Regions from separate parts of the Streptomyces sp. NPDC018019 genome, predicted to be linked through region 2. Evidence: riboswitches for the same ligand, from Rfam matches in the RefSeq annotation. Region 2 holds a riboswitch; each other region holds the start of a gene.

Region 1 (3,268 bases), on a different contig from region 2:
CCTCGCGCCCCGACCTGGCCAGCCGCTCGCAGCAGATAGCCGTCGCCGAGTCGATCCTCGCCGCGCGCGGGCCCGACACCTGGCCGAGCTGCGCGGTGAACGCGGGCCTCAAGCAGGGCGGCAGCAAGGCGGACGTGGACCCGGGCAGCACCCCGACGCCGCAGCCGTCCGCACCGTCCTCTTCCACCCCTTCCCCGCCGTCCTCTCCTTCCACTCCCACCACGCCGCCCTCCTCCGGGTCCGGCGAGTCGTCCCGGACCCCCGAGCCGGGCGGCCCGCGCACCCCGGAGCCGAAGCCGTCGCCGAGCGGTCCGGCCGGCACCGGGGACCCGTCCCGCACGCCGGACCCGTCCGGCACGCCGGCCCCGTCCGGTACGGGCCGTACGGGCGACCCGTCGCACCCGGCCACCCCGGACGGCGGCACCGCCACGGATCCGACCGCGCCCCCGTCCCAGGGCCAGGGCAAGCACCGCGGCCAGCCCCGTGAGGAGGGGCCCGGCGCGGGCAGCGGCGGCACGGACGGCGCGGGGCGGTCCGGCGGCACGGAGCACCCCTCGCGGGGCGGCGACGCGCACCGTACGGACCCGGCGTCGCCGGGCGACTACACCGTGCGGCCGGGTGACAACCTGTCAGCCATCGCCGAGGACCGTGGGGTCTCCGGAGGCTGGCCGGCGCTCTACGAGGCCAACAAACGTGTCATCGGGGGCGATCCGGACCTCATCCACCCCGGCCAGCGCCTCGATCTGGATGCCGATCAGGGTACTTCGTAGGTAATTGCCCGCTTTGGTGAAAGTGAGACATGGATCTCGTTCGGGAGCCCGCCGCCCGACCCGTCCGTTGTTTCCAAACCTGCGGCGACCTGCGGAAATGTGATGATCCTGTGATGTCTGGGGGCCAACTGGCCTCAGATGTAGGGGTTTGAACCGGCGGGGCGTTCCTGTTTACCGTCTTCATCGCTCGCCAAAGCGGGCCCTTCAACCACACGCCGAATCCTGCCGGTGGTCGGAGGTCACACGTCGCGACAGCGCCGAAGGCAGGAGCGGGGGACCCAAGGTAGGTGCCGGCCCCGCCCGCGGAAGCGGGACAGCCGGCTTGGGGTGAAGCCGCGTGGAAGCACACGCGGCCGGGCCACTCACAGCCCGAACCCGACAGCTCACCTCGTAGGCGTCGGTGAGGAAACGAACCATGCTGAACACCAAGGGCAAGCACCGTCGTCCGTCCAAGGCCGTCCGCGTCGCCACCCTGGCCGGTGTCGCCGGCGCCGCTGTGGCCGTCCCGCTGATGGGCGCCACCTCTGCCTCCGCCGCGGGCAACAACTGGGACGCCGTCGCCCAGTGCGAGTCCGGCGGCAACTGGTCGATCAACACCGGCAACGGCTACTACGGTGGCCTGCAGTTCACCAACTCCAGCTGGGCCGCCGCCGGCGGCACCAAGTACGCCCCGCGTGCCGACAAGGCCACCAAGGCCCAGCAGATCGCGGTGGCCGAGCGTCTGCTCGCCATCCAGGGCCCGGGCGCCTGGACCTGCGCCGGCGGCCACCTCGGCAAGGGCAACGCGAACGCCCAGGCCGACGGCGGCTCGTCGCAGGGCAGCTCGCACAAGTCCTACAAGAAGTCGCACCGCTCCTACTCCGCCCCGCAGAGCACCTCGCGGTCCGAGGCCCGCAAGCAGGGCGAGGAGCTGGCCCGCAAGACCCCGGCCCCGTCCCACAAGGCGGCGCCGAAGTCGAACCCCAAGGGCAACTACACCGTCAAGTCCGGTGACACCCTCGCCAAGATCGCCGCTTCCCACGGCACCAACTGGAAGTCGGTCTACGAGAACAACAAGTCCGTCATCGGCGGCAACCCCAACCTGATCTTCCCGGGCCAGAAGCTGGCCGTCTGAGCCGGCCCAAGCCCTGACGGACTCCGGGTGGCCGGGCCGGTCCGTGCGTACGGCGGTACGCACGGGCCCGGCACGCCCCCGGGGCCCGCTCGTACCGGGAACCCGCTCTTCCCGTGAGACCGCCCCGCCACGGCGCCTGTCCCCCGCACGCGCCGCGGCGGGGCTTCTCCATTTGCCCCGCGGCCCCCGTTCCCCCGCGAGCCGTCCCGGCCGCGTGCCGGCCCCGCCCGGCCCGCACCTGCCCACGCGCCGGTTTCCCCGTTCAGCGAACAATGTGCCCGTACGTCACGTGAACAGCGGCTTTGCGGGTGTTTTCGTCCCACGGACCGGGCTGGCGGCGAGCGGAACCCCGGGAGGCCGTTAGGCTCGTGCTGCAGAACTCCAGACACCCATGAAGGAGACAACGTGCCGTCCATCGACGTCGTCGTAGCTCGCGAGATCCTCGACTCGCGAGGCAATCCCACGGTCGAGGTCGAGGTCGGCCTCGACGACGGCAGCACCGGCCGTGCCGCCGTTCCGTCCGGCGCCTCGACCGGCGCCTTCGAGGCCATCGAGCTGCGGGACGGGGACCCGAACCGCTACCAGGGCAAGGGCGTGGAGAAGGCCGTCCTCGCGGTCATCGAGCAGATCGGCCCGGAGCTGGTCGGCTACGACGCCACCGAGCAGCGCCTGATCGACCAGGCCATGTTCGACCTGGACGCCACGGACAACAAGGGCTCGCTCGGCGCCAACGCCATCCTCGGCGTCTCCCTGGCCGTCGCGCACGCCGCCTCCGAGGCCAGCGACCTGCCGCTGTTCCGCTACCTGGGCGGCCCGAACGCCCACGTGCTGCCGGTCCCGATGATGAACATCCTGAACGGCGGCTCGCACGCCGACTCGAACGTGGACATCCAGGAGTTCATGATCGCCCCGATCGGCGCGGAGTCCTTCTCCGAGGCGCTGCGCTGGGGCGCCGAGGTCTACCACACCCTCAAGAAGGTGCTGAAGGGCAAGGGCCTGGCCACCGGCCTGGGCGACGAGGGCGGCTTCGCCCCGAACCTGGGCTCCAACCGCGAGGCCCTGGACCTGATCCTGGAGGCCATCAAGGAGGCCGGCTACACCCCCGGCCAGGACATCGCGCTCGCGCTCGACGTCGCCGCCTCCGAGTTCTACAAGGACGGCGTCTACGAGTTCGAGGGCCAGCAGCGCACGGCCGAGCAGATGACCTCGTACTACGAGGAGCTCGTCGACGCCTACCCGCTGGTCTCCATCGAGGACCCGCTGTTCGAGGACGACTGGGCCGGCTGGAACGTCATCACCGAGCGTCTGGGCACCAAGGTGCAGCTGGTCGGCGACGACCTGTTCGTCACCAACCCGGAGCGCCTGGCCCGCGGCATCGAGGAGA
Region 2 (3,268 bases):
GCGCGGCGGGAAGAGGGAACGGGGCGGAAGGGGAGGCGGGGGAGGCGTGGGTGGGGAAGGGGTGCGAACCGGCCGTATCTATAGGGGGGTTGTCTATAGGGAGGTCCATACGGCCGATCTTAGAGCGGTCCGTGGTGCGGGCTGAGAGCCCGCTGTCCGGGCCGTTCTCCTGGGGCGCCGTCCTCCTGGAGCGTTGCCCTCCTGGGTCCGGCGGCGGCCCGTAACAGGGGGAGCGGGCCGCCGCCGTTCCTCTCGGCGGAGACGGCCGACGACCGCCGGGGCGGAATCCGGCGGAGGTGGGGTGTCGGCCGCCTGATGAAGGACGCTAAACCTCCGCCCCCCGGAAAGGTGACTGGTTGACGGGTATTGCTCGTTTTCGTCCCGCCGGTGGGTGTGCCTGTCCGTTGCCGTACGCCTTGGAGGCGTGCCGGGAGCGGGCTCCGACCGGAGTGGGAGAGGCGGACCTGAGTGCGAAGCCGTGGTAAGCGAGGGCTACGATCCACCACTATGGACGTAGTAACCAAGGTCTTCGTGGGCCTGCACATCATCGGCATCGCGTCGCTGCTCGGCGGTTTCCTGACCCAGCTGAAGCCGATGAGCGCGGGCACCGCGCGCTTCGTGCCGGCCATGCTGCACGGCGCGCTGACGATGCTGGTGACCGGCGTCGCCCTGGTCGGCCTCAACCAGGCCCAGGACCACTCGCTCGACAACGTCAAGCTCGGCGTCAAGCTCGCCCTGCTGGTCGTGATCCTGGGCCTGGTCTACGTGAAGCGCGACGAGGAGAAGGTGGAGAAGCCCTTCTTCCTGGCGGTGGGGCTGCTGACGGTGGTCAACATCTTCATCGCGCTGCTGTGGACGTGAGCGGCGGAGCCTGAGAGGACAGGCCGCGGGGCACCGGCCCCGCGGCCTTCGTCCTGTGCGGGGCGGGTGCTCCCGCTCATGCGGACCCGGTGCTTCCGCTCATCCGCGCCGGGCGCTCCCGCTCAAGCCGGCCGCACGCTCCCGTAGATCGGCATGTAGTAGATCGACTCGACCCGGACACTGGCGCCCGGCTTCGGGGCGTGGATCATCTTGCCGTCGCCGATGTACATGCCGACGTGGCTGATGTCGTTGTAGAAGAACACCAGGTCACCGGGTTTCAGGTCCTTGGTCGCCACGCGGTCGCCGGCCTTGACCTGGTCCCAGGTCGTCCGGGGCAGCGAGACGCCCGCCGCCTTCCAGGCCGCCTGGGTCAGACCGGAGCAGTCGTACGAGTTCGGGCCGGTCGCGCCCCAGACGTACGGCTTGCCCATCTGGGCGCGGGCGAACGCGAGCGCCTTGGCGGCCTTGGTCGCGTACGAACCGTCGTCGGCCGTCCCGCCGCCGGAGGAGCCGCCGTCCGGTGATCCGGAGCCGGTGCCCTGGCCCGGCTTGTCGTGCTGCTGGCGGTCCGCCCGCTCCTTGCGTTCCTTCTCGGCCTGCTTGCGGGCCAGTTCCTCGGCCTTGCGCCGGGCCTCGGCCTCCTTCTTGCGCTCCAGCTCCGCCAGCCGCGCCTTCTCCTGGGCGGTCAGCCGGGACAGCAGCTGCCGGGCCTCGGCCAGCTTGTCCTGGACGTCCTTCTTGGACTCCTTCAGGGACGCCTGGGTCTCGGTGAGCCGCTCCAGGCTCCGGGCCGCCTCGGTCCGCTGCCGTACGGCCTTGGCCTGCTGCTCCTGGTAGTCGGTGACGGCCTGCTTCTGCGCGCCGGTCAGCCGGTCCATCAGGTGGCTCCGGTCGACGAACTGCTGCGGGTTCCGGGCCAGCAGGAGCTGCGCGGTCGGGTTCATGCCGCCGCTGCGGTACTGGGCCGACGCGTAGGTGCCCAGCTGGCGCCGGGCGTCGTTCATCTTCTGGGTGCGCCGGGCGGTGTCGTCCAGGAGGCGGTCGACGGTGCTGCGCTGCTCGTCGGCCTGCTCCTTGGCGGCGTTGTACTTCTGGGTCGCCACCTCGGCCTGCCGGTAGAGGTCGTCGACCTTCTGCTTGACCTCTTCGATCGTCTGCTTCGGCTGCCGTGGCGCGGCCTCGGCCGTCTGCGAGAGCAGGGTGACCGAGGCGAGGGCGGCGGTGGTGAGCCCGGCGGCCGTACGGCGGCTTCCGGGCGAGGCGAGTATGCGGGTGCGCGGCTTGCGGTGCGACGCCAAGGCCGGCGCCTCCTTCCGTGGACCGCCTACCGGGTTAGCTGTCAGGTTCGGGCGTACGGAAGGCTGCCCTACGGTCCGTACGGCGCGGCAGAGGTCCTGGGAGCGCTCCGGGCGGTGGTCCGAGGCGCCTCTCGCCGTGTGCCGTACCGGACCGATTCACCTCGGTGGTACGTGTGGGTCCCCGGCTCCGGATGCCTCGCGGCAGCGCCGGACTCGGCGGGGGCGGCCCGTGCGGACGCTGTCGACCGCGGGGACGGCGGGCTGCCCGAGCGAGCACGGTAGCCAACCCATGTGGCTCCTGTGAAGGCTGATGTTCGATATGCCCGAAACCTTTTCGTGATCTGATCGCATCCGGGGCGTGTCCTGGCCCGCGCCTGTCCGCCCGGGACCGGATGGTGTCGTACGCGCCCTGTGACGCACGACACCCGTCGGAGGCGTGCGAGGTCACACGGCCGGTTTTCCCGGTACGGGCCGGGCTGTCAGTGGGGCGGCCTAGACTCGGTGGGCGATGAGCAGCCTCTTTGACGACAGCTTCCTGGCGGACCTCGAACCCACCGGCGAGGGGCCCCCGCCGCCTCCCGAGGACGAGGACGGTCCGGCACAGGAGGAGATCCCGGCCGACCTGTTCGGCGGGCGCTTCGACGTGCCCGGCGGCATCCCGCACGCCGTGGGCCCGGGCCGGGACCCGTACTACCGCGACGGCGCCGCCCGCCCCGCGGTGGATCCGGCCGCCCTCCTGGAGGGGCTGAACGACCAGCAGAAGGCCGCCGTGGTGCACACCGGCGGCCCGCTGCTCATCGTCGCAGGCGCCGGCTCCGGCAAGACCCGCGTCCTGACGCACCGCATCGCGCACCTGCTCGGCGCGCGCCGGGTGCATCCGGGCGAGATCCTCGCGATCACCTTCACCAACAAGGCCGCGGGCGAGATGAAGGAGCGCGTCGAGGAGCTGGTCGGCCCCCGGGCGAACGCGATGTGGGTCTCCACCTTCCACAGCGCGTGCGTGCGCATCCTGCGCCGCGAGTCCAAGAAGCTGGGCTTCACGTCGTCCTTCTCGATCTACGACGCGGCCGACTCCAAGCGCCTGATGGCCCTGGTCTGCCGCGACCTGG
Region 3 (3,268 bases), on a different contig from region 2:
CGCCCGCACCTTTTCGGAGAATCCGCGTACCGCTTGTATACGGCGGCTCTGTTAATTCCGGTCGCGCGCCGTGTTTACGGGCTGTTTCGGAGTGCTCACGGCCGGGTCCGGAGCGCCGGCGCGCAGGCTGTACGCCCCGCGCGACCGCTCGACGTGCGCCGCCATCAGGGCGCGCGCCCGCTCCGCGTCACCGCGGCTCACCGCGTCCAGCACCGCCCCGTGCTCCTCCCAGGACCGCTCGTCGCGGGCCGGGGCCTCGACCGCGTACATCCAGTCGATCTTGCGCCGGAGCTGGGTGAGGAGCGCCGCCAGACTGGCACTGCCGGACGCCTGGGCGAGCGTCTCGTGGAACCAGCCGTCCAGTTGGCGCAGCTCGGCCCGCCGCCCCTGCCGGGCGCGCTCCCGGCCCAGCCGGACGATGCCGCGCAGCACCTTCAGGTGCGCGGCGGTGCGGCGGGCGGCGGCGCGGGCGGCGCCCAGCGGCTCCAGCAGGCCGCGGATGTCCAGGAGGTCGGCCGCCTCCCGCTCGGTGGGCGCGGCCACGCAGGCGCCCGCGTGGTGCCGGATGGTGACGAAACCCTCGGACTGGAGCGTGCGCAGCGCCTCGCGCACGGGGACGCGGGAGACCCCGTACCGGCCGGCCAGCAGTTCCTCGATCAGCCGGCTGCCCGGCGGGAGGACGCCGGACACGATGTCGTCGCGGATCGCCGTGCACACCGCATGCGCGGAAATGTGGCCTCGCATCTGCCGTGCCTCCGCCGTAATCCCCGGGAAACGTCCGCAATTGCCGCCGGGCGGCGGCATTCGACGTGACTCTATTCGACAGGAACGGGATTTCCGACGGCTCTGGCGCATTCATGGATATTTTTTGGCCAGCACTGCCGGGCGCATACGCATACGCCGGTGCCCCGGCCGCGGGGGCCGGGGCACCGGGTGGGGACGGGGATGCGCGTCAGACGTTGACGCCGTGCGAGCGCAGGTAGGCGACCGGGTCGATGTCGGAGCCGTACTCGGCGGAGGTGCGGGCCTCGAAGTGCAGGTGCGGCCCGGTGGTGTTGCCGGTGTTGCCCGACAGGGCGATCTGCTGGCCCGGGGTGACGGTCTGGCCCACCGAGACGCTGATGGACGACAGGTGGCCGTACTGGGTGTAGGTGCCGTCGTTCATCTTGATGACGACGTTGTTCCCGTACGCGCCGCCCCAGCCGGCCTCGACGACGGTGCCCGAGCCCACGGCGTGCACGGTGGTCCCGGAGGCCGCGTGGAAGTCGACGCCGGTGTGGCTGCCGGAGGACCACAGGCCGCTGGACGCCTTGTAGCTCGTGGAGACGTAGGAGCCGTCGACGGGGGCGACGTACGTCATGAGGCGCTTGCGCTCGGCCTCCCGGGCGGCGCGCTCCTCGGCCTCCCGCTTCTTCTTCGCCTCCGCGTCGGCCTTGCGCTTGGCCTCCTCGGCCTGCTGACGCGCCTCGGCCTCGGCCCTGGCCTGCGCGGCGGCGGCATCGGCGGCCTCCTGCTGCGCGTCGGCCTGCGCCTCGACCTGCTCGGCCAGCTCGTCGCCGAGGACGACGGCCTGGTGGAGGCCGGTGTCGTGGGTGCTCGCGTCGTCCGTGTTGCCGGCCGCCAGCGCCGGGGAGGCGACGGAGGCGATGACGCCGGACGCGGCGAGCGTGGCTATGCCGGCGAGGTTGCGGGTCGTCCGCGCGCTGCGGCTCGGACCACGGTGCTTCCCGGTGCCACGGGTGAACGCCATGGGGTGGCTGTGTCCTTTCCTTCCCTCTCGCCTACCGGGTTAGCTGACGGGTTCGGAGCAGGAAGGTCTCCTACGGGCCCCTCCGGGAAGGCGCCCGATTCACCCCAGGGGACGTGGGTCCCCGGCTCCCCTGGCTCGCGCCGTACGGGGACTCGGCGATGACTGTCCGTGCCGCGGTTGCGGCGGTGATCCCGCGGACAGCCGGATCGACGCTAAACGGGGCCACTTTCGATCGGCAAACAGAACCCCGGTTTTGTGCCGTACGCCACACAGGCATCAGGCAACCATCCCCATCAATTGGGACATAAAGAAGATCCAGCGGCACTGGCGCACCACTGGATCCTCTTCGTGACGTCCCATCACCCCGGCGGGTCATGGTCCGTCCGCCGCGGACGGCCCGGCCCGCCCGGTGACGGGCCGTCGGCCGCCGGGGCCGTACCCGTGACGTGCCGTCAGCCCTTGACCACCGTCACCTCGCCGATGCCGAGCGCCTTGACGGGCTCCTCGATCTCGGCGGCGTCGCCCACCAGGACGGTCACCAGCCGGTCCACCGGGAAGGCGCTGACGGCCGCCGCGGTGGCCTCGACCGTGCCGGTCTGCGCGAGCCGCACGTACAGCTGCGCCTGGTAGTCGTCCGGGAGCTGCTGCTCGACCTGGTCGGCGAGGGTGCCCGCGACGGCCGCCGCGGTCTCGTACTTCAGGGGCGCGACGCCGACCAGGTTCTGCACGGCCACGTCCCGCTCGGCGTCCGTCAGGCCCTCCGCGGCGAGGGTGCGCAGCACCTGCCACAGGTCGGCCAGGGCCGGGCCGGTGGAGGCGGTGTCCACCGAGCCGCTGATGGCGAGCATCGCGGCGCCGTCGCCGTCGGCCGAGGAGCGCAGCACCTGCCCGAAGGCGCGCACCCCGTAGGTGTAGCCCTTCTCCTCGCGCAGCACCCGGTCCAGGCGGGAGGTGAGGGTGCCGCCCAGGCAGTACGTGCCGAGCACCTGGGCGGGCCAGGCGCGGTCGTGCCGGTCCGGGCCGATGCGGCCGATGAGCAGCTGGGTCTGTACGGCGCCGGGGCGGTCGACGATCACCACCCGGCCGGTGTCGTCGGCGGTGATCGGGCTGGCCTTCACCGGTTCGGCGGGCGACCCCGTCCAGGCGCCGAGGGTCTCCGCGAGGGCCGTGTCCAGATCGACGCCGGTGAAGTCGCCGACGATGACGGCGGTGGCCGTGGCGGGGCGCACATGGGCCTCGTAGAAGGCGCGGACGGCCGCCGCGTCGATCCGCGAGACGGTCTCCTCGGTGCCCTGGCGCGGCCGGGACATCCGGGAGTCGGCCGGGAACAGCTCCTTGGACAGGGCCATCGCGGCGCGGCGCGCCGGGTTGGCGAGCTCGTGCGGGATCTCGTCGAGGCGGTTGCGCACCAGGCGCTCGACCTCGCCGTCCGGGAAGGCCGGGGCGCGCAGGGCGTCGGCGAGCAGCCCGAGCGCCTTGTCCAGGCGGGAGGCCGGGACCTCCAGGGAGACGCGGACG

Evidence for each region. Region 2 has a riboswitch for cyclic di-AMP ahead of ACH4FX_RS18140 (NlpC/P60 family protein). Riboswitches for the same ligand answer to the same signal wherever they lie in the genome.
Region 1: linked by a shared signal. The riboswitch ahead of ACH4FX_RS02585 (transglycosylase family protein) and the one ahead of ACH4FX_RS18140 (NlpC/P60 family protein) in region 2 are both predicted to bind cyclic di-AMP.
Region 3: linked by a shared signal. The riboswitch ahead of ACH4FX_RS21200 (M23 family metallopeptidase) and the one ahead of ACH4FX_RS18140 (NlpC/P60 family protein) in region 2 are both predicted to bind cyclic di-AMP.

The regions. Positions count from the first base shown of each region.
Region 1 covers NZ_JBIRGD010000001.1:557,987-561,254, forward strand. The annotation lists gene ACH4FX_RS02580 (transglycosylase family protein) at 1-770, shown strand, start outside; cyclic di-AMP (ydaO/yuaA leader) riboswitch at 974-1,182, shown strand; gene ACH4FX_RS02585 (transglycosylase family protein) at 1,186-1,884, shown strand; gene eno (phosphopyruvate hydratase) at 2,290-3,268, shown strand, end outside.
Region 2 covers NZ_JBIRGD010000010.1:1,528-4,795, forward strand. The annotation lists gene ACH4FX_RS18130 (GNAT family N-acetyltransferase) at 1-109, opposite strand, end outside; gene ACH4FX_RS18135 (hypothetical protein) at 508-861, shown strand; gene ACH4FX_RS18140 (NlpC/P60 family protein) at 984-2,159, opposite strand; cyclic di-AMP (ydaO/yuaA leader) riboswitch at 2,167-2,388, opposite strand; gene pcrA (DNA helicase PcrA) at 2,668-3,268, shown strand, end outside.
Region 3 covers NZ_JBIRGD010000012.1:156,624-159,891, forward strand. The annotation lists gene ACH4FX_RS21195 (GntR family transcriptional regulator) at 52-744, opposite strand; gene ACH4FX_RS21200 (M23 family metallopeptidase) at 953-1,750, opposite strand; cyclic di-AMP (ydaO/yuaA leader) riboswitch at 1,764-1,918, opposite strand; gene ACH4FX_RS21205 (M16 family metallopeptidase) at 2,203-3,268, opposite strand, start outside.